Regions from separate parts of the Kitasatospora sp. NPDC038210 genome, predicted to be linked through region 1. Evidence: riboswitches for the same ligand, from Rfam matches in the RefSeq annotation. Region 1 holds a riboswitch; each other region holds the start of a gene.
The links. Region 1 has a riboswitch for cyclic di-AMP ahead of ACZ7KX_RS16390 (M23 family metallopeptidase). Riboswitches for the same ligand answer to the same signal wherever they lie in the genome.
Positions count from the first base shown of each region.

Region 2: another riboswitch for cyclic di-AMP. It lies ahead of ACZ7KX_RS12355 (NlpC/P60 family protein); the one in region 1 lies ahead of ACZ7KX_RS16390 (M23 family metallopeptidase).
Region 3: another riboswitch for cyclic di-AMP. It lies ahead of ACZ7KX_RS06370 (transglycosylase family protein); the one in region 1 lies ahead of ACZ7KX_RS16390 (M23 family metallopeptidase).

Region 1 is NZ_JBVJYK010000007.1:38,462-45,055, forward strand. It holds gene ACZ7KX_RS16385 (MFS transporter) at 1-1,471, opposite strand, end outside; cyclic di-AMP (ydaO/yuaA leader) riboswitch at 1,784-1,964, shown strand; gene ACZ7KX_RS16390 (M23 family metallopeptidase) at 1,967-2,941, shown strand; gene ACZ7KX_RS16395 (DUF2470 domain-containing protein) at 3,233-3,952, opposite strand; gene ACZ7KX_RS16400 (RidA family protein) at 4,080-4,526, opposite strand; gene ACZ7KX_RS16405 (IclR family transcriptional regulator) at 4,565-5,314, opposite strand; gene ACZ7KX_RS16410 (sugar kinase) at 5,346-6,539, opposite strand.
Region 2 is NZ_JBVJYK010000005.1:151,350-157,943, forward strand. It holds gene ACZ7KX_RS12345 (NYN domain-containing protein) at 1-483, shown strand, start outside; gene ACZ7KX_RS12350 (C40 family peptidase) at 684-1,721, shown strand; cyclic di-AMP (ydaO/yuaA leader) riboswitch at 2,059-2,212, shown strand; gene ACZ7KX_RS12355 (NlpC/P60 family protein) at 2,223-3,344, shown strand; gene ACZ7KX_RS12360 (C40 family peptidase) at 3,567-4,613, shown strand; gene ACZ7KX_RS12365 (hypothetical protein) at 4,793-5,815, shown strand; gene ACZ7KX_RS12370 (glycosyltransferase 87 family protein) at 5,837-6,594, opposite strand, start outside.
Region 3 is NZ_JBVJYK010000002.1:652,628-659,221, forward strand. It holds gene ACZ7KX_RS06355 (glycoside hydrolase family 13 protein) at 1-750, shown strand, start outside; gene ACZ7KX_RS06360 (LacI family DNA-binding transcriptional regulator) at 776-1,795, shown strand; gene ACZ7KX_RS06365 (hypothetical protein) at 1,908-2,111, opposite strand; gene ACZ7KX_RS06370 (transglycosylase family protein) at 2,411-3,649, opposite strand; cyclic di-AMP (ydaO/yuaA leader) riboswitch at 3,657-3,818, opposite strand; gene ACZ7KX_RS06375 (sirohydrochlorin chelatase family protein) at 4,287-5,246, opposite strand; gene ACZ7KX_RS06380 (DUF397 domain-containing protein) at 5,806-6,069, shown strand; gene ACZ7KX_RS06385 (ATP-binding protein) at 6,446-6,594, opposite strand, start outside.

The sequences.
Region 1 (6,594 bases):
GGTCGAAGGGCGGCGTGGTGGTGCCGCAGGGCCAGTCGCAGTTCGGCTCGGCGACCGGCTTCTCCTCGGGCGCCAGCACGTTGCCCCGGATGGTGGCGAACGCGATCAGCCCGCCGGTGGCCAGCAGGCCCGCGCAGATCAGCATCGCCGTGTGGAAGGCGGAGTCGACCTCGGAGGGCACCTGGTAGGCGTTGCCGCTCAGCCCGGCCAGGGCCGGCAGGGCGGCCACCGCGAGCAGGCCGGCCGCGCGGGCGGCGGCGTTGTTGACCCCGCTGGCGATGCCCGCGTGCCGGACCTCGACAGCGGCCAGCACCGTCGCCGTCAGCGGCGCCACCAGCAGGGTCATCCCGCAGCCCATCACCGTGACGGCGGGCAGCACGTCCGTCCAGTACGACGAGTCGGAGCCGATGCGGAGCATCAGCAGTACCCCGGCGGCGCAGATCAGGGGGCCGACGGTGAGCGGGATCCGCGGGCCGATCCGCTTGCCGAGCCGGCCGGCGCGGGCCGACAGCAGCAGCATCAGGATGGTGATCGGCACCAGCGCGAAGCCCGAGACCAGCGGTGAGAACCCGGCGACGATCTGCAGCTGCACCACCAGCAGGAAGAACACGCCGCTGAAGGCCGCGTACACGCAGAGGGTCACCAGGTTCACGGCGGTGAACAGCCGGGAGGAGAAGAGGCCGAGCGGCAGCATCGGTTCGGGCGCGCGGCGCTCGACGGTGACGAAGGCGACGCCGAGCACCACGCCGATCACGCCGCTGACCCAGACCGCGGGGGACACGCCCTCGCCGGCCGCGGTCAGCGCGTAGGTGATCGCGCCGAGCGCGAGCGCGGCGAGCACCGCGCCCGGCACGTCGAAGCGGCCGGTGGCGCTCTCGTCCCGGCTCTCCGGTACGGACCGGGTGGTGACCGCGATGACGGCGGCCGCGAGCGGCAGGTTCAGCAGGAAGATCCAGCGCCAGCCGGGGCCGTCCACCAGCCAGCCGCCGAGGAAGGGGCCGACCGCGGCCGACACCCCGCCGAGGCCGGACCACAGGCCGACCGCCGCCGAGCGGTCGTCAGGGTGGAAGACGGCCTGGAGCATGGCGAGCGAGCCGGGCGTGAGCAGCGCCCCGCCGATGCCCTGGACGGCGCGGGCGGCGATCAGCACCTGGATGTTCGGCGCGGCGGCGCAGGCCGCGGAGGCGACGGCGAACCAGACCACGCCGATCAGGAAGACCCGGCGTCTGCCGTACCGGTCGCCGAGCGCGCCGCCGAGCAGGATCAGGCCCGCCAGGGTGAGCAGATAGGCGTTCAGCGTCCATTGCAGGGACGCCAGTGAGGCGCCCAGGTCGGCGCCGATGCGGGGCAGGGCGACGTTCACCACGGTGCCGTCGAGCATCGCCATGCTGGATCCGAGCACCGTTGCCAGGAGTACCCAGCGACCCTGCGCGGTGCCCAGGCGCAGGGTGCCTGCTTCGGAGGTGGCCACGGCCCGATCCTGGCCCCGTGGGGCGTACGTGACAAGGCTCACCGGTGGGTGTGTTGGAGGCTGCCGGTGCGTGAGCGGACGACTGCGCAGTGCCGTCGTCGTCGGCGCAGGGTCGTGGATCAGTGGCACGGGGTGAATGGATGGTGTACACACCGTGCCGCGGATCATTCGGAGGGTGACCGGATCCCCGGGGGTCGTCGCGGATTCAAGAGATCGACATTGCTTCACCCGAACGGATGGGTTTTAGTTCAGCGACCGCCCGGCCAGCCCGGACGGATCCACCGGGTGGAACGCCGAGTCCTGCCGCTGCCCGGGTGGTTCGAACTGAACTCTGTACGGCAGGAGCGGGGGACCCACAGGTAAGTCGCCGGACCGGAGTTCGCGCCTCAGGGCGCGGGCGTCCAGGGCCGGCTTGGGGTGAAGCCGCGCATGCGGCCGGGCAACTCCAGCCCGAACCCGACAGCTCACCTCGCAGGCGTCGGAGAGGAAACTTCCATGCCTGCTCAGGCTCGTCGTATCGCCCTGCCCCGCGCCGCCCGCATCGGCATCGCCACTGCCGTCACCGGCGCCGCCTTCGCCCTTCCGCTCGTGACCGCGATCAGCGCCCAGGCCCACACCGCCCCGGCCGCCCCCGCCGCTGCTGCCGCCCCCGCTGCTGCCGCTGCTGCCGCCCCCGCCGCCGACGCCAAGCCGGCCGCTCCGGCTGCCGCGCACGAGAGCTACCGCGTCGTCAGCGGTGACACCCTGTCCAAGATCGCCGACGTCAAGAACGTCGAGGGCGGCTGGCACGCGCTGTACGAGCAGAACCGCTCGGTCGTCGGCGCCAACCCGAACCTGATCTTCCCGGGCCAGCAGCTCACCATCGCGGGTCACGCCGCCGCGCCGTCCGCCGACGCCGCCCCGGCGAAGCCGGCCGCTCCGGCCAAGCCCGCCGCTCCGGCCAAGCCGCAGGTCAAGGTCCAGGCCAAGACCGAGGCCGCGAAGCCGGCCGCCCCGGTGCAGACCCAGGTTCAGACCGCCGCTCCGGCCCCGGCCGTGACCGCCGCTCCGGTCGCCGCCACCGCCGGCTACGTCGCGCCGCTGGCCAACCCGGTCCTGGGCGAGGCCTACGGTGTCGCCGGCTCGATGTGGGCCTCCGGCCACCACACCGGCCAGGACTTCGTCTGCTCCACCGGTACCCCGCTGCGCGCCGTCGCCAACGGTGTCGTGGTCAAGGCCGGCAACGGCGGCGCCTACGGCAACGAGGTCGAGATCAAGCTCGCCGACGGCAAGTACGCGCAGTACGCGCACCTCTCGTCGATCGGCGTGAAGATCGGTCAGACCGTCACCGCCGGCCAGCAGCTCGGCCTCTCCGGCGCCACCGGCAACGTGACCGGCCCGCACCTGCACTTCGAGATCCGCACCACCCCGGAGTACGGCTCGGACATCAACCCGGTCACCTACCTGCGCGCGCACGGCGTCGCGCTCTGACCCTTCCGGGGTTTCAGGAACCACCGCTGCTGCGGAGCGAATCGATCCTCCGGGATGGTCATGTCGGGTGACCGCTCGACCGGGTGATCGCCGCACAGTGGACATGGGCGCGGGACACGCCCAGGCCGGCCCGGCTCGCGGGACCCACCTCCCTCGCGAGCCGGGCCGGCCGCTGCCATTTCCGGGGCCGGTGCGGCACGGGGGTTCGCTCCGGCGTGGTTGGTGCGGCCGGCCGGTGGGTCGATCCGTTCGCACGGTCCGCCTGCTGAACGCGCTGAAGGGGATCGGGAGTCAGGCGCGGTGGGCGGGCTGGCCGTACCGGGCGGCGGTCAGCAGGTCCTGCATCCGGTGGCCGAAGTCCTCGACGTCGCGGGCCGGTTCGGGGAAGACCAGGCGGACGTCGCGATGGCCGTCGGGGTGGTCCAGGCGCAGCACCAGGCCGTGGCGGTCCAGGGCGAGCGGGCGGACGTCCGGGTTCCGGGCGAGCAGCACCGGGTCGAGCAGGCGGGTGAGGACGTCGAGCGCGTCGGCGTGGTCGTCGGCGAAGTGGGTGAGCATCGCGGCCTCGTGGCGGGCCATCGGGTCGGGGGTGGCGTGGGCGAGGCCGGCGGCGGTGACCGCGCCGGTGCCGTACGGGGTGGCGAGGACGGCGTGTGCCACGTCCACGCGCAGGTGGACGCTGAGGCCGTCGTCGGCGAGGTGGGCCAGCCGGAGCCGGCCGGCCAGGGTGAGGCGGGCGCGGACGCGGTCGCGGACGGCGACGGGGGAGACGTCGGTGACGTCGAGGACGACGGCGAGGCCGTCGGTGGCCCGGGTGGCGGCCGCGGTGAGCGGGGCGTCCAGCGGGGCGCGCAGTCGCAGGCGGGAACCGTGGACGGAGACCGGGGTGTCCAGGTCGTGGTGCTCGCCCAGCGCGCGGACGGCGAGCGAGGAGGTCGTGCCGAGCAGGCTCAGGATCCGTTCGGCGGTGGTGGGCTCGGGGACCTCGGTGTCGCCGGTGGGCAGGCTCATGGACGGACCTCCAGTTAGTTAGGTGAGCCTAACCTAATGTTGCTGCCCGGGTGTGGCAAGCGCCGCAGGGCCCGGACGCGCGGGAGGCGTCCGGGCCCTGCCGTGGGTGCAGTCGGGGGCGGGAGCGTCAGGCGACGACGGCCTGGGCGTCGATCTCGACCAGCATCGGCTCCTGCGGGAGCTCGACGAAGACGGTGGTGCGGCAGGGCTTCACCCCGCCGGGCTTGACGTTCTCCTCGATGAACTCGGCGTAGACCTCGTTCATCAGCGGGAAGTCGGCGCGCTTGGTGAGGTAGACGCGGAACATCACCACGTCCTCGATGGTCGCGCCGCCGGCCTCGACGACGGCCTTGACGTTCTCCAGGGTGCGCCGGGTCTGCGCCTTCACGTCGCCGTGGTGGAGGTACTCGCCGGTCGCCGGGTCCTGCGGGCCCTGGCCGGAGACCTGCAGGATGGGACCCTTGCGGACGCCCTGGGAGAACGTCCAGGCCGGGGCGGGGGCGCCGTCGGTGCGGATCTCGACCTTCTCGGCGGCCTGGGCGGTCTCGGCGGGCTGGGGGCGCTCGGCGGGCATGGGGCTCCTTGGCGTGAAGTACGTGAGGTGACGGATCGTCAGTTCTGGCCGGGGCGGCCGCAGTCGGCCGAGACGGCGCGGGCGGTGGCGAGCAGGTGCGGGAGGAGGTCCAGCACCTGCTCGTACGGCAGGACGACGTCCGGGACGGAGATGGAGGCCGCGGCGACGACCCGGCCGCTGGCGTCCCGGACGGGCGCGGCCACGCAGTTGATGAAGGACTCGTGCTCGGCGTGGTCCTGCGCCCAGCCCTGGGCGGCGACCTTCTCCAGTTCCGCGAGCAGCGCCTCGGGCGTGGTGAGGGTGCGTTCGGTGTGCGGGGTGAAGTCGATCCCGGCCACCACCCGGCGCCGCTCGGGCAGCGGGAGGTCGGCCAGCAGCACCTTGGAGACGGCGGCGCTGTGCAGCGCGGCGCGCAGGCCGATGCGGGAGTACATCCGGACCGGGTGACGGGAGTCGAACTTGTCGATGTAGACCACCTCGCCGCCCTCGTACGCGGCCAGGTGCACGGTCTGGCCGGTGGCGGCGTTCAGCTCGGCCAGGTGCGGGGCGGCGATCCGGCGGATGCCGCGCTGCTCCAGGGCCAGGCCGGAGAGGGCGAAGAGGCCGGCGCCCAGGTGGTAGCGGTAGGCCGCGTCGCGATAGACGAATCGTTCCTCTTCGAGGCTCTGGAGCAGCCGGAGAACGGTCGTCTTGTGGACGCCGAGCACCTCGGCGAGCTGGTCGAGGGAACGTTCGCCCTCGCCGAGCTGGGCGAGGATGCGCAGGGCGCGGGTGACGGTCTGGCTCATCGTGCTCCGCTTCGAGGGCCGGGGTTGCTGCTCATTGTGCCCGGGTGCGGTCGGCGGGCGGGACGTGGTCGGCGAGGCCGGTGGGGCCGGCCGGATCGGTGGGGCCGGTCGGGCCGGTGGGGCGCGTGCGGTCGGCGGGCAGGGCGGGGCCGGTGATGCCGTCCGCGGTGACCCGGGTGGCGGCCCAGTCCGCGGGCGAGGCGTCGAGCAGCGCCGCCACCACGGCGGCGGGCGGCGGCTCGGCCTGGTCGCCGTGGGCGGTCAGGGCGCAGGCGGCGCTCAGGTGGCCGAGCCGCAGGCGGCGGCGCTGGTCCAGGCCCCGGACGGTGCCGGCCAGGTAACCGGCCGCGAAGGCGTCGCCCGCGCCGGTGGCCTCGACCACCTCGACGGCGAGGGCCGGTTCGGTGACCGCCGTGCCGTCGCGCCCCAGGGCGGTGACGTGCCGGGCGGAGTCCTTGACGACGACGGTCGCGGGGGACGGGAAGCGACGGCGCAGGGCGGCCGGGTCGCCGGTGCCGAACGCGGCCTGCGCCTCGTCCGTGCCGAGCAGCAGCAGGTCGGCGGCGTCCAGCAGCGGGGGCAGCACGGCCGGGTCGCGGTCCCGCCACAGCGAGGGGCGCCAGTTGAGGTCGAAGCTGACCAGCCCCCGGCCCCCGGCCGGCCGGGCCCCCGTGGTGTGGCGGCGCTCGACGACGAGGTCACGCAGCAGGGCGAGGCAGTCGTCGGAGAGCGCGGCGGTGATGCCGGACAGGTGCAGCAGTCGGGCGTCGGCCAGCAGCCGGGCGGTGTCCGGGTCGGCGAGCAGTGCGGGGGACAGTGCGGCGGCCGCGGAACCGCGCCGGTGGTAGTGCAGCCGGCTGCGCCCGGGGCCGAGGTCGTGGTCGTGGCCGGTGGAGCCGCCGACCTCCTTGAGGTAGAGGCCGGTCGGGCGGTGCGGGTCGACCGCGACCGCCGAGACGTCCACGCCGCGGGCGGCGAGCTCGGCCAGCAGCCGCCGGCCGAAGCCGTCGGCGCCGACCCGGCTGATCCAGGCGGTCGGCACGCCGAGTGCGGCCAGCACGCCGGCCGTGTTGGACTCGGCGCCGCCGACGGAGAGCCGGAAGGTCTCCACCGACTCCAGCGGGCCGGGGCGGTCCGGGAGCAGGACGGCCATCGACTCGCCCACGCACACGGCCGTCGGAGGAGGGCCCGGGCGGGCCGGGCCCGGGGTGTCCTGTCGCGGCATGTGCGGGGCTCCTCGTCTGTGGCCGTTGCGTCGAGAGCGGGCCCACGCCGTCGAT
Region 2 (6,594 bases), on a different contig from region 1:
CTGGTGGAGGCGGTGGTGCCGGGCGCGGCCTCGCCGCACGACGTGGCGCGGCGCGGGCTGGCCGAGGACGACCCGGCGCTGCTGGACCAGCTGCTGGCGATCCCGCAGGTGCACCTGGTGGTGGACGGCTACAACGTGACCAAGACCGGCTATCCGACGCTGCCGCTGGAGCAGCAGCGGATCCGGCTGCTGGGCGGGCTGGCGATGCTGGCCCAGCGCACCCAGGCGGAGGTCACCTGTGTGTTCGACGGCCAGGACCTGGACGTTCCGGTGATCATGGCGCCGCCGCGCGGGGTCCGGGTGCGGTTCAGCCGGACCGGGGAGACCGCGGACGAGCTGATCCGCCGTCTGGTGCGGGCCGAGCCGCAGGGCCGTCCGGTGGTGGTGGTCTCCGCTGACCGGGAGGTCGCGGAGGGCGTGCGGAAGGCGGGCGCACGCCCGGTGGCGTCGGTGCTGCTGCTGAACCGGCTGGCACGGCCCTGAGCGTCGGCCCGCTAGGATGACACCTGGTCAGCGCCGCGTCCCCGACCGTGTGCGGGTGCGGTGAAGCCGGTGTGGTGAACGGGGTTCACGCCTTCGGGGGAGTGGCAAAGCGAATAGATCCGCACTAGGGTCTGGCGTCAAACCTATTTTCCGGAACCTCATCCGATCGGGTGAGCCCGTTGGAAGAAGGAGCCGGTCCCTTGGCCTCCCACCGCCGTCCCAAGCAGCCGAGCCGCGCGCGGATCTCCGTGCTCACCGCTGCCGCTGCGACCGCGGTCGCCCTCTCCGCCCAGGTGGCCGCGCACGCCGCGCCGCAGCCGAACAAAACGGACGTCAAGGCGCAGATCGACCAGCTCCAGGAGGAGCAGGAGCAGGCGGCCGAGAAGTACAACGGCGCCAAGGAGCGGGCCGACCAGCTGCGCAAGCAGGCGGACCAGCTGCAGGACCAGGTGGCCCGCGGCCAGGAGCAGATGACCCAGCTGCAGGGCGGCCTGGCCGAGGTGGCCGGCGACCAGTACCGCAGCGGCGGCATCGACCCGTCCGTCCAGCTGATGCTCTCCTCCGACCCGTCGGGCTACCTGGAGAAGGCCTCGACGGTCCAGCAGGCCAGCACCACCCAGGCCGAGGCGCTCAAGGCGCTGCTGGACGAGCAGCGCCGGCTGGACCAGGAGAAGGCCGAGGCGGCCGCCGTGCTGGCCTCGCTGGACAGCACCACCAAGGACCTGAACCAGGCCAAGGCGGACGTCAACACCAAGCTGCAGGCCGCCCAGGACCTGCTGAACTCGCTCAGCGCCGCCGAGCGCACCGCGCTGAAGGCCCAGCAGGCGCAGGACGACCGGGCCTCGCGCGGCAGCGACCGGGTCGACCTGAGCAACCTGCCGCCGGCCAGCGGGTACGCCGCGGTGGCCGTCGCCAAGGCGATGAGCAAGCAGGGCTCGCCGTACGTGTGGGGCGCCACCGGTCCGAGCACCTTCGACTGCTCCGGCCTGATGCTCTGGGCGTACGGCCAGGCCGGCGTCTCGCTGCCGCGCACCTCGCAGGAGCAGGGCCACTACGGCACCGCGGTGCCGGGACTGGCCGCGGCCCAGCCCGGCGACCTGGTCATCTACGGCGGCGACATGCACCACGTCGGGATGTACATCGGCAACGGCATGGTGGTCCACGCGCCGCACACCGGTGACGTGGTGAAGGTGATGAAGGCCGACGCGATGCCGATCAACACCATCCGCCGGGTCTGACGGCCCGACACCCTCCGGAGGCCCCGTCCGGGCCCCTGTGATCCGCGCCACCTCCGACGGGGTGGCGTTCGGGTTTTCGACCGTTTCGCGAGCGGCGGGTGAGACCTGATCAGCCTTGCGTGCGGCTGTGATCACCATCGGTCATTTTCACAAAAGAACTTGGGTAATCCTCCGTCTTTTTTCTGACAAGGATTTGAACCGATCACGGTTCAGTTACTAGGGTCATGCTTCGAACCACCGCACTGTCGATCACCCAGCCAGGGTGGCGGCGGTGGTTACCGCCGAGTTCGCGAGGCAGCGGGGCAGGTCGAAGCGACTGCCCGACAGGGGAGCCCAGTGGTAGGGGGCGCTGCGGAGCGGAGCCGGGGAACCACGTTCCTCCGGGGTGAATCGGCGCCAGGTCGGCCGCTGGAACGGCCGTGAGGCGTCGTAGGGCATGCTTCCGGCCCGAACCCGTCAGCTCACCCGGTAGGCGGACGTAGGAAGAAGGAGCCCGCCTTCGTGGCGTCCCATCGTCGTCCCAAGCCAGCAAGTCGCGCCCGGGTCTCGATCCTGACCGGTGTCGCCGCCGCTGCCGTCGCCCTCTCCGCGCAGTCCGGCGCCCACGCCGACCCGCAGCCGACCAAGGACCAGGTCAAGGAGCAGGTCGACCAGCTCAACGAGCAGGCCGAGGTGGCGACCGAGCAGTACAACGCCGCCCAGGAGAAGCAGCAGACCCTGGAGAAGCAGGTCGCCGGCCTGCAGGACCAGGTGGCCCGTCAGCAGGCCCAGGTGACCGAGCTGCAGGGCGGACTCGCCGAGATCGCCGGGGAGCAGTACCGCAACGGCGGCATATCCCCGACCGTCCAGCTGATGTTCTCGTCCAGCCCGGACAACTTCCTCAACCAGGCCGGTGCGCTGAACCAGGCCGGTGACACCCAGAAGAACCAGCTGAAGCAGCTCCAGGAGCAGCAGCGCAAGCTCGACCAGGACCGCACCGAGGCCCAGGGCAAGCTCGCCGAGCTGGAGTCGACCACCCAGCAGCTGAAGGCCTCCAAGGACGAGGTCCAGGCCAAGCTGAAGGCCGCCCAGGACCTGCTCAACACCCTGACCGAGCAGGAGCGCCAGGCGCTGCGCGCGGCCGAGGAGAAGGCCGCCGCCGACGCCAAGGCCCAGGCCGACGCCGCCGCGAAGGCGCAGCAGAACGCCGACCGCGCCTCGCGCGACAACAGCCGCACCGACCTCTCCGCGCCGTCCTCCACGCCGGCCGGCAAGCTCCCCGCCCCGGGCAGCTCGCGCGGTGCCGCCGCGCTCTCCGCCGCCGCCTCCAAGGTCGGCAGCCCGTACGTGTGGGGCGCCACCGGCCCGAGCTCCTTCGACTGCTCCGGCCTGATGGTCTGGGCGTTCAACCAGGTCGGCGTGTCGCTGCCGCGCACCTCGCAGGAGCAGGCCCACGCCGGCACCCGGATCGGCACCGACCTGTCCCAGGCCCAGCCCGGCGACCTGCTGATCTTCTACGGGGACGCCCACCACGTCGGCATCTACGCCGGCAACGGCCAGGTGCTGCACGCCCCCAAGCCGGGTGCTTCGGTCCGCTACGAGGCCGTCACCAACATGCCGCTGAGCGGCATCGTGCGGGTCTGATCCCGTTCGGCTCCTCCCAGGCCCGGTCTTCCACCACGGAAGGCCGGGCCTGCGGCGTTGGCGGCTGCTCGGGCTGATGTCCGATTGAGGGTCAAATATTCGGGTCCGTAGGGGTTTGGACTCGCTTGCCCGGACTCGCTAACGTCTGCCACCGGACTCCCGCTCGACGGCCGCCCGCCACGGGCGGCCGCGGGGCCGCGCCGCAGGATTGGAGCCGCTGCCGTGCCCGTGCACCGCCGTTCCCAACTGCTCGCCCGTGCACTGGTGCTGACGGCGGCCGCCACCACCGCGCTGGGCGTGGCGACCGGCGGCGGCGCCCACGCCGCCCCCGGCAGCCCGGACCCGGCCGACCGCAAGGACGTCCAGGCGCAGGTCGAGCAGCTCTACGACGAGGCCGAGCAGGCGTCCGAGCAGTACAACGCCGCACAGGAGGCCCAGCGCCGGCTCCAGGGGGAGACCACGATCCTGCAGGGCGAGATCGCCGTCGCCCAGGACCAGCTCAACGAGCTGCGCGGCGACCTGGCGACCGTCGCCGGGGCCGAGTACCGCGGCGGCGGGATGACCCAGACCGCCCAGCTGATGCTGTCCCCCGACCCGGAGGGCTACCTCGCCCGCGCCCGCACCATGGGCCAGGCGTCGCAGCGGCAGCAGGAGACGCTGCACGAGCTGGTCACCCGCCAGCGCCGGCTCGACCAGCGGCGGACGGAGGCCACCGGAAAGCTCGCCGAGCTCGACCAGGCCCGCCGCTCGCTCGCCGACGGCAAGCAGCAGATCCAGCAGCGGCTGGCCAGGGCGCAGAAGCTGCTCAACGGCCTCGACGCCGCCGAGCGGGCCAGGATGACCGCCCAGGACGCCCGGGACGCCGAGCAGCGCGCCACCCGCGGCACCGACCGGCTGGACCTCGGCACCGCCCCGCCCGCCTCCGAGCGCGGGGCGGCCGCGCTGGCCGCCGCGGTGCGCATGATCGGCTCGCCGTACGTCTACGGGGCCACCGGGCCCCGCGCGTTCGACTGCTCCGGTCTGATGTACTACAGCTGGCGGCAGGCCGGAGTGACCCTGCCGCGCACCTCGCAGGCCCAGGCGTACGCCGGCCGGCGGATCGACCTTTCCGAGGCGCGACCGGGAGACCTGGTGATCTTCTACCGGGACATGCACCACGTCGGCATGTACGCCGGCGGCGGCGTGATCGTGCACGCCCCCTACCCGGGCGCCAAGGTCCGCTACGAGAGCGTCAACGCCATGCCTGTCTCGGGGGTGGTCCGGCTCTGAGCGCGTCCCCTTCGCACCCCGCCGGACCCGGTCCGGCGCACATACCCCGCCGCGCGCTGTCCCGGCGGGGTGCGCTGCTGCTCGCGGTCGGCGGGCTGGCCCAGCTGTCGCTGCCGCCGCTCGCCCCGGCGGCGGCACCGGTCGGGGCGGTCGCCGACCGGCGCGCCGCGGTGGCGGCGGTGCTGGCGGAACGGGCGCGCACGCTGGAGGCCCGGTCGGGGCTGCCGGTGGCCGAGGCGGCGTACCGCAACCTGGTGCTCGCCGCGGGCGGCGGGCCCGACCGGCTGACCGCCGCGGCCGACCTGGCCGTGCGGATCGCCGGGTACGACGACCACCCCGTGGTGTACCCGCGCCGGATCGAACTGGCCGCGGCCGCGGACGGCTGGCGGGTCGAGCGCGAGGAGAGCGCCGACGGGCCGCCGGCGCTCTGGGACCTCGGCGCCGTCCGGCCGGCGCCGGGCACGCACAGCCTGGTGCTCGCTTCGGCCGACGGCCCCGACCCGGCCGGGCTGGTCGTGGTGGGCGACCGCGCGGTGCCCGCCGTCGAGGAGGTCTGGGGCGACGCCTGGCCCGGCCGGCTGCTGCTCGAACTGCCCGCCACCGAGGAGCAGTTCGCCCGGCTGCTGGAGGGCGACCCGGCCGGCTGGGCGGACATGGCGGCGGTCACCGTGGCCGCCCCCGGCGCACCCCGGGACACCCCGGCGGACCGGGTGCTGGTCAACCCCGAGGCGTACGGCCGGCTCAGCGGCTTCGGCCGCCAGGTGGTCGTCACGCACGAGGCCACGCATGTCGCGACCAGGGCCGACACCCGGGCCTGGACTCCGATGTGGCTCTCCGAGGGCGTCGCCGACTGGACCGCCTACCGCGACAGCGGCCGCAGCCCGCAGCAGATCGCCCCCGAACTGGCCCGGGACGTCGCCGCCGGGAGGCTGCCCGCCGAACTGCCCGCCGACCAGGACTTCGCCGCCGGCGCCGCCGGCATCGCCCAGGCCTACGAGCAGTCCTGGCTCGCCTGCGAGCTGATCGCCCGCCGCAGCGGGCCGCAGCGGCTGGTCGCCTTCTACCGGGCGGTCGGCGCGGACGACGGGCAGGGCGAGGACCGCGAGCGCCGTACGGACCGGCTGATGCGCGCCGAACTGGGCGTGGGCCTGGCCGGGTTCACCCGGCTCTGGCTGGACGAGGTGGCGGCGCTGAAGGACTGAGGCCGGCGGGCCGCAGCAGCGTCAGCGCCGCGGCTCGGCCGGCGTGCCCAAGTGGTCGATGCCGTCCAGCAGGTCCTGCTCGTACGCGATGCCCGGGCGCACCGGGTAGCCGGCGGCCGGCAGCGCGGCCGGCTCGCGGTCCAGCACCACGGTCGCGGGCAGCGGCGCCTCGCCCCGGGTGGAGCGCCAGAGCCGGACGCAGGAGAGCACGGTGGCGGCCAGCAGCAGCAGGTTGCGCAGCGCCAGCACCGTGATGGCGCCCGGGTCGCTGGCGAGGATCTGGGTGAACATCGTCGGGAACTCGACCAGCGTCAGCGGGCAGGCGAGCAGGATCAGCAGCGCCACCGGCCGCTGGCTGGTGCCGCGCACCGTCAGGCAGACCGCCGCGACGCCGACCAGCCAGACCAGGTACTGCGGGCTGATCACCCGGCTGGTCACCACGAAGACCAGCAGCGCGCACAGCGCCGCGTCGTACATGGTGGCCGCGTTGCGGCGCTTGGAGGTGAAGCGCCACAGCAGCAGCCAGAGGAAGCCCAGCACGGTGCCGGCCATCATGACCTTGCTGATCACGCCGACCCACGGCCCGAGCATCTCGGGGGAGCCGTAGTTCATGGTGACCCGGCCGTCCCAGCCCCCGGCGATCCGGGCGAAGTGCAGCGGCAGCGCGCCGACCGACTCGACCTCGATGCCGCGGTCCTTCTGGAAGGCCAGGAAGTCGAAGGCACCGTTCATGCCGGCCGCGAGCAGGAAGCCGATCGAGACGGCGGTGGCCCCCGCCA
Region 3 (6,594 bases), on a different contig from region 1:
ACCGATTGGGAGGCCGCCGCGCTGCGCGAGGTGATCGACCTCTCGCTCGACTCGATGCGTCCGGTCGACGCCCCCACCACCTGGGTGCTGTCCAACCACGACGTCACCCGGCACGCCACCCGCTTCGGCAACGAGCCCGGCCTCGGCACCCAGATCCGCACCGCCGGCGACCGCGAGCTCGGCCTGCGCCGCGCCCGCGCCGCCACCCTGCTGATGCTCGCGCTGCCCGGCTCCGCGTACGTCTACCAGGGCGAGGAGCTCGGCCTGCCCGACGTCACCGACCTGCCCGACGAGGTGCGCCAGGACCCGTCGTTCTTCCGCCAGGCCGGACAGGACGGCTACCGCGACGGCTGCCGCGTCCCGATCCCGTGGTCCGGCACCGAGGCCCCGTACGGCTTCGGCCCGGTGGCCGGCGGGCCGTCCTGGCTGCCGCAGCCCGCCGCCTGGGCGGAGTTGAGCGTCGAGGCGCAGACCGGCGACCCGTCCTCCACCCTGGAGCTCTACCGCAGCGCGCTGGCCCTCCGCCGGGCGACGGCCGACCTCGGCGCCGGCACGGAGGTCGAGTGGCTGGACGGCCCGGAGGGCACCCTCGCCTTCCGCCGCGGGTCCTTCGTGTGCACCGTGAACACCACCGGCGAGCCGGTGCGGATCGCGGCCCCGGGCACCCTGCTGCTCGCCTCGGCCGACCTCGTGGTGGACGGCGGCGAGACGGTGCTCGCTCCGGACAGCACCGGCTGGTGGGCGGTCTGACGTGGTTGCAATAGGCTCTGGGACCGTGACTACGGCGCGACTCTCAGACATCGCGGCACAGGCGGGGGTCAGCGAAGCCACCGTCTCCCGCGTGCTCAACGGCAAGGCGAACGTCTCCGCCGCCACCCGGCAGACGGTGTTGGCCGCGCTCGACGTGCTCGGCTACGAGCGTCCGACCCGGCTGCGCCAGCGCAGCGCCGGGCTGATCGGGCTGATCACACCGGAGTTGAGCAACCCGATCTTCCCGGCACTGGCGCAGGTGATCGAGCAGGTGCTCAGCCGGCACGGCTTCACGCCGGTGCTGTGCACCCAGACACCGGGCGGATCCACCGAGGACGAACTGGTGGAGATGCTGGTCGACCGGGGCGTGGCGGGCATCGTCTTCGTCTCCGGACTGCACGCCGACACCACGGCCGACCACGACCGCTACGCGCGACTGGCCGGGCGCGGGGTGCCGTTCGTGCTGATCAACGGCTTCAGCGAGAAGATCGACGCGCCGTTCATCTCGCCGGACGACCGGGCCGCGATGTGGATGGCCGTCCAGCACCTGGCCGAACTCGGCCACGAGCGGATCGGGCTGGCCGTCGGGCAGCGCCGGTACGTGCCCGTGCTGCGCAAGATAGAAGGCTTCACGGCGGCGATGCGGGAGGTGCTCGGGCGTACCCAGGAGGAGGCCGAGAACCTCGTCCACCACACGCTGTTCAGCGTGGAGGGCGGACACGCGGCGGCCGGCGCGCTGCTCGACAAGGGCTGCACGGCGATCGTCTGCGGGAGCGACATGATGGCGCTCGGGGCGATCAGGGCGGTGCGGCAGCGCGGCCTGTCGGTGCCGCAGGACGTGTCGGTGGTCGGGTTCGACGACTCGCCGCTGATCGCCTTCACCGAACCGCCGTTGACCACGATCCGCCAGCCGGTCGAGGCGATGGCCACGGCGGCGGTGGACGCGCTGCTGGAGGAGGTCGGCGGGAACGCCGTCCAGCGCGGCGAGTTCATGTTCCAGCCGGAGCTGGTGATGCGCGGGTCCACCGGGGCCTGCGCGCGCTGAGCGCCGGCCGCAGGGCCGAGGGAAGGGCCCCGGAGGGCAGTTGCTCTCCGGGGCCCTTCGGCGTGCCTGTGTGCGGCCCTGCTCGGCAGCGCTCGGCAGATCTCGACTGCCCTCAGCCGTGCTCGGTGTCGGTGGTGCGGTCCTGGGCGAGGCGGTTGCCGTCGGCCGGGTCGCCGGTGCGGGCCTCGGTGCGGCGGCCGCGGGCCAGGTAGTCGCGCAGGACCAGTTCGACGGCGTCCTGCGGGTTCTTGGTACCGGAGAGCATCATCGCGTCGATCGCGAGGTTCGCGTCGAGCGTGACGGTGACCTGGGCCATGTGACTCCTCCTCGGGTGCAGAGCAGCAGCATGCCCGTTCGGGTCCGGTTCCACCACGGGGATACGCCGCGACCCCCGGGGAGGAGCGACCAGACTCTTCCCCGGGGGTGGCGGGTGATCAGTGTTCGGTGGCGGCCGACGACCCGCGATCTGCGGACGACGGATGACAGATATTGAAATCTGTCAGCTGTCAGCTGTCAGCTGTCATCCGTCAGCGGTCGTCTGAAGTCCGTCAGCGACGAGCAGTCGGCTGCCTGCTGCCTGCTGCCTGCTGCCTGCCGTCAGCCGTCTCGCCGTGCTCAGACCCGGCCGGCGAAGTCCGGGGCCCAGTTGGCGACGGTCTGCTCGCGCACACCCGCGCTCGGGTTGGCGGCCTCGACGTACTTGCCGCCACCGACGTAGATCGCGACGTGGTAGACGCCCGAGTCCTTGCCGTTGTTGGACCAGAACAGCAGGTCGCCCGGCTGCAGGCTGTCCAGCGAGACGTGGGTGCTGGCGGCGGCCTGGTCGGCGGCGACGCGCGGGACGGAGATGCCGGCGGCGCGCAGGGCGGCCTGGGTCAGGCCGGAGCAGTCCCAGCCGCCGTTGCCGGTGCCGCCGTAGACGTACGCCTGGCCGACCTTGGACTCGGCGAAGGCGACCGCGGCGGCCATGCTGCCGCTGGCGGCCGGGGCCTGCGCCGGGGCCTGGGCGGCCGGGGTCTGGGTCTGGGCGACCGGCTTGGCGTTCACGGAACCGCCGTTCGCGGACTGACCGGACTTCTGCGAGCGGTTGAACCAGGTGAAGTCCGAGCCGGACTTGTCCGAGGAGGCGGACTGCTGGGTCTGGCCGTGGTCACCGAAGGTCAGGTGCTGGCCCGGGTAGATGGTGTTCGGGCCGTCGGTCAGGGTGCTGCGGTTGAGCTCGTACAGCCGCTCCCAGCCGCCCTGGACGTTGTGCTTGTCCGCGATCGAGGACAGCCAGTCGCCCTCGACCACGGTGTAGTCGTCGCTCTGGGCGGCCTGCTGGTGCCTCTGGGCCCAGGTGCCGGCGGCAGAGTCGGCGGCGTCCTGGGCGGGCGCGGCCGGCTTGGCGGGCTTGGCCGCCGGGGCCGGGGTCTGGGCGGGCTTGGCAGCCGGGGCGGCCGGAGCGGCAGCGGCCGAGGTGTCGACGGCGGCGGGCGTGCCGCCCTTGGTCAGGCCGGCCTTGACCGAGCAGACGGGCCAGGCACCGGGGCCCTGCGAGGCGAGGACCTTCTCCGCGACGGCGATCTGCTGGTCCTTGGTGGCCAGGTCGGCGCGCGAGGCGTAGGCGGTGCCGCCGAAGGCGGACCAGGTGCTCTGGGTGAACTGCAGGCCGCCGTAGAAGCCGTTGCCGGTGTTGATGCTCCAGTTGCCGCTGCTCTCGCACTGGGCGACCTTGTCCCAGGTCGCGACGGAGGCGGCGGAGGCGGTGCCGGAGACGAGGCACGGGACGGTGAGGCCGACGCCCGCGACGCCGATGGCGGCGATCACGCGGCGGGTGCGGCTGGACAGACGGGTGCCGTTGGTGGGCAGCATGAAGACGCGGTCCTCTCCCACGCCTGCGAGGTGAGCTGTCGGATTCGGGCCGGAGTTGCCCGGCCGCGCGTGAGCGCGGCTTCACCCCTAGCCCTGAACCGTTCCTGGGAGCGGTCCGGGGCGACTTACCTGTGGGTCCCCCGCTCCTGCCGTGGTGCGTTTTCGCGCTGCCAGGACATCCGACGGCAGGACTCGGCGTCGCGGATGAACTGGGTCCGTGTGGTCACGAACGGGGAGCACGTTAAGCAGACTTAAGTTCAAACTGCAAATAGCTGTGACGCGCATCACGGATTAGCAGGAAGTGCCAAATTGGCGGCTAATCATGATCGTAAATGATCGTTTTTCGGCAATGCGATTGCGGATGCCCACAACTGTCTTTGCCTCAGGAATGGCATGACGGTGTGTCGAAGCGCGAAACGGCGCACCGGTCCAACCGGCGGAGCGGACGTGATTCGAGCGCCCCGGAGTGCGCTCGCCATTCCCCGGCAAACAGCGGCAGAACGGACATTCCATTCATTGTTCGCTTAACTCCGGTAACTCCCGTACGCCGCAAGAGCGGGAAAGCGGGCAAAGCGAAGGGCCCGGAACGCAAGCCGTTCCGGGCCCCGTGTGCGCGCCGACGGGCGCGCGGTGTCCGCTACTGTCCGGCAGGCTCCTCGGCGGCCGCGTGGGCGCCACGGGCGCCCTCCACGACCCCCTCGGCCTCGGCGGCGGCCGCCGCCTCCGCCTCGGCCCGCGCCAGGTCCTCCGCGGACGGTGCGGGCAGCGCGGCCAGGTAGGTCGAGGCGATCAGCTGGCCGACGGTCGGGTACGCGCCCAGCGGCGCCGCCGACGGGCAGCCGGTCTCCTCGGCGGCCGCGGCGAGCAGCTCGGAGTCGGCCTCCGGCCCGATCACCAGCGGGGCCAGCGCCGGGCGCTGGGAGCCGGTCTCCTTGAGGTGGTCGACGGCCGCGGCCACCGAGCCGGGCACGTCGAGCGCGGCGGCCACGACCGGCACGGCCAGGCGGGCGGCCAGCAGAACGCCGGTGATGCCGGCCGCGGCGGCGGCGTCCTCGCCGCCGACGGTGGTCAGGACCACGCCGTCCGCGGCGGTCGCGATGGCGAAGAGCCGGGCGCGGTCGGCGCGGGCCAGCCCGGCCTCGGAGAGTCGTACGTGGACGGCCTCGGCGAGCAGCGGGTGCGGGCCGAGCGCGTCGGTGACGGGCGCGCCGTACTCGGCGGCGAGCGCGTGGAGTTCGGGCAGGAAGCCGTGCGGACCGGGCACCAGTGGCACCAGGACGGGCATCGGCAGGCCGGCCTCGGCGGCCGTGGCCAGGAGCTCGGCGACGGTGCGGTCCTCGCCGCCCTCACCCTCGGCGGAGCCGCCGGGGAGGTAGCCGACCGCGGCCTGGACGCCGTTCTGCTCGCTGCGGACGATGGAGAGCAGCTCCTCGACGACCGAGCGGGACTCGGGCCCGGCGGCCGTGGGCACGGCGAGCACCAGGGCCGGCGCGCCGGTCGGAATCTCGGGGCGCTCGGGACGACGGTGGCGCCCCCGCGCACGGGAGCCTGGAGTGCGGACGGGCAGTGGCGCGCCCGGAATGGCTGCGGTGCTCATGCCGGAGATCGTAGGACATCTGCCCGTCCGGCCTGCAGTCGGCTGCCGTACGGGTTTCGCGCGGCCGCTGTGCGAACCCGGTGTGTCCGCCGCATCGGGTTCGGGTGGTTTGCCTACAATCCGGACATTCCACACCCAATCCCCGTGCGGGCGCGGCTCATTGCCTGGACGTGCCGGACGGGGTGCGGCGTTGCAGTCGCGGCGCGTGAGATGTCTCACAGCCCGGAGGTCGCCTGACGGAGGGTCACGGCGGTGCGACTCCCGGCATTCGAAGATCAACATTAAGCGGGGGGCCGCTCACGGCCGGTTATCGCGACCCCGGTGATTCAGTCGGCTATGTCCGTTTACGTACCGTCAGGAGAAGGCCCCGTGAAGAGTTCGGGGCTGCGGGTGAAAGGCCTCGTGCACCTGCAATGTCCCGTGCTGATGCACGTGCACTGCAGCTATCATCGCGTCAAGTGAGGCGTTGTGCCGGGCCGGTACGGGGCCGGTCCGTTCGTTCGGCGGTGCCGGGGGCGCCGCGCTGGACGACAACTCCGGAGCTCTTCGGGAGACTTCTATGCACGACTCGCAGAACACACACGACTCGCACGACACCTACAACGGGATGGCCGCGGCCGATCTCACGGGGGTGGTCTGGCAGAAGAGCCGGCACAGCAACTCCCAGGGCAACTGCGTCGAGTTCGCGGCCCTGCCGGGCGGCGACGTCGCGATGCGCAACTCGCGCTTCCCGGACGGTCCGGCCCTCATCTACACCCGGGCCGAGATCGCCGCCCTGCTGCTGGGGGCCAAGGACGGGGAGTTCGACCACCTGGCGGTCTGACCGGCCGCCGTGCTTCACCATCGGGGGGCCGTCGTGGGTGCCGACACCGCGACGGCCTTTGTCTTTTCGGTCGTCTCCTCCGACTTCTCCGCCTTCTCCGACCGTACCGGTCGCCGCCGGGGCGAAGTGATGACGGGGCCTGGCGCAGGGGCCCGGGGCGTGGTCCTCCCGGGGCTTCCCTCGACCGGCCGCTCCGTCCGCCGTCCGGCTCGCTGCAGGGCCTGGTGCGGGAAGGCGTTCCGGGTCGACCACTCGACCGACCACCGCCGGGCCGGTCCTCCGGCCGATCGCCGAGCGGGTCCTCCGACCGATCGCCGGGCCGGTTCCCCGATCGACCGCACGGCGTCGGGCGCTGCTCGCCACGTGCCGCGGGGCGCTAGGCCGAGCGCCGGTGCCGTCCACCGATGTCGACCGGGCCGCCGAGTGCGTCGAGCGCCCCGCGTCCACCGATCTCCGGGTGTCCGTCCAGCGGGCCGCCCGTCGGCTCCGCCTCGAACAGGGCCCAGACCACCTTGCCGCTGCCCA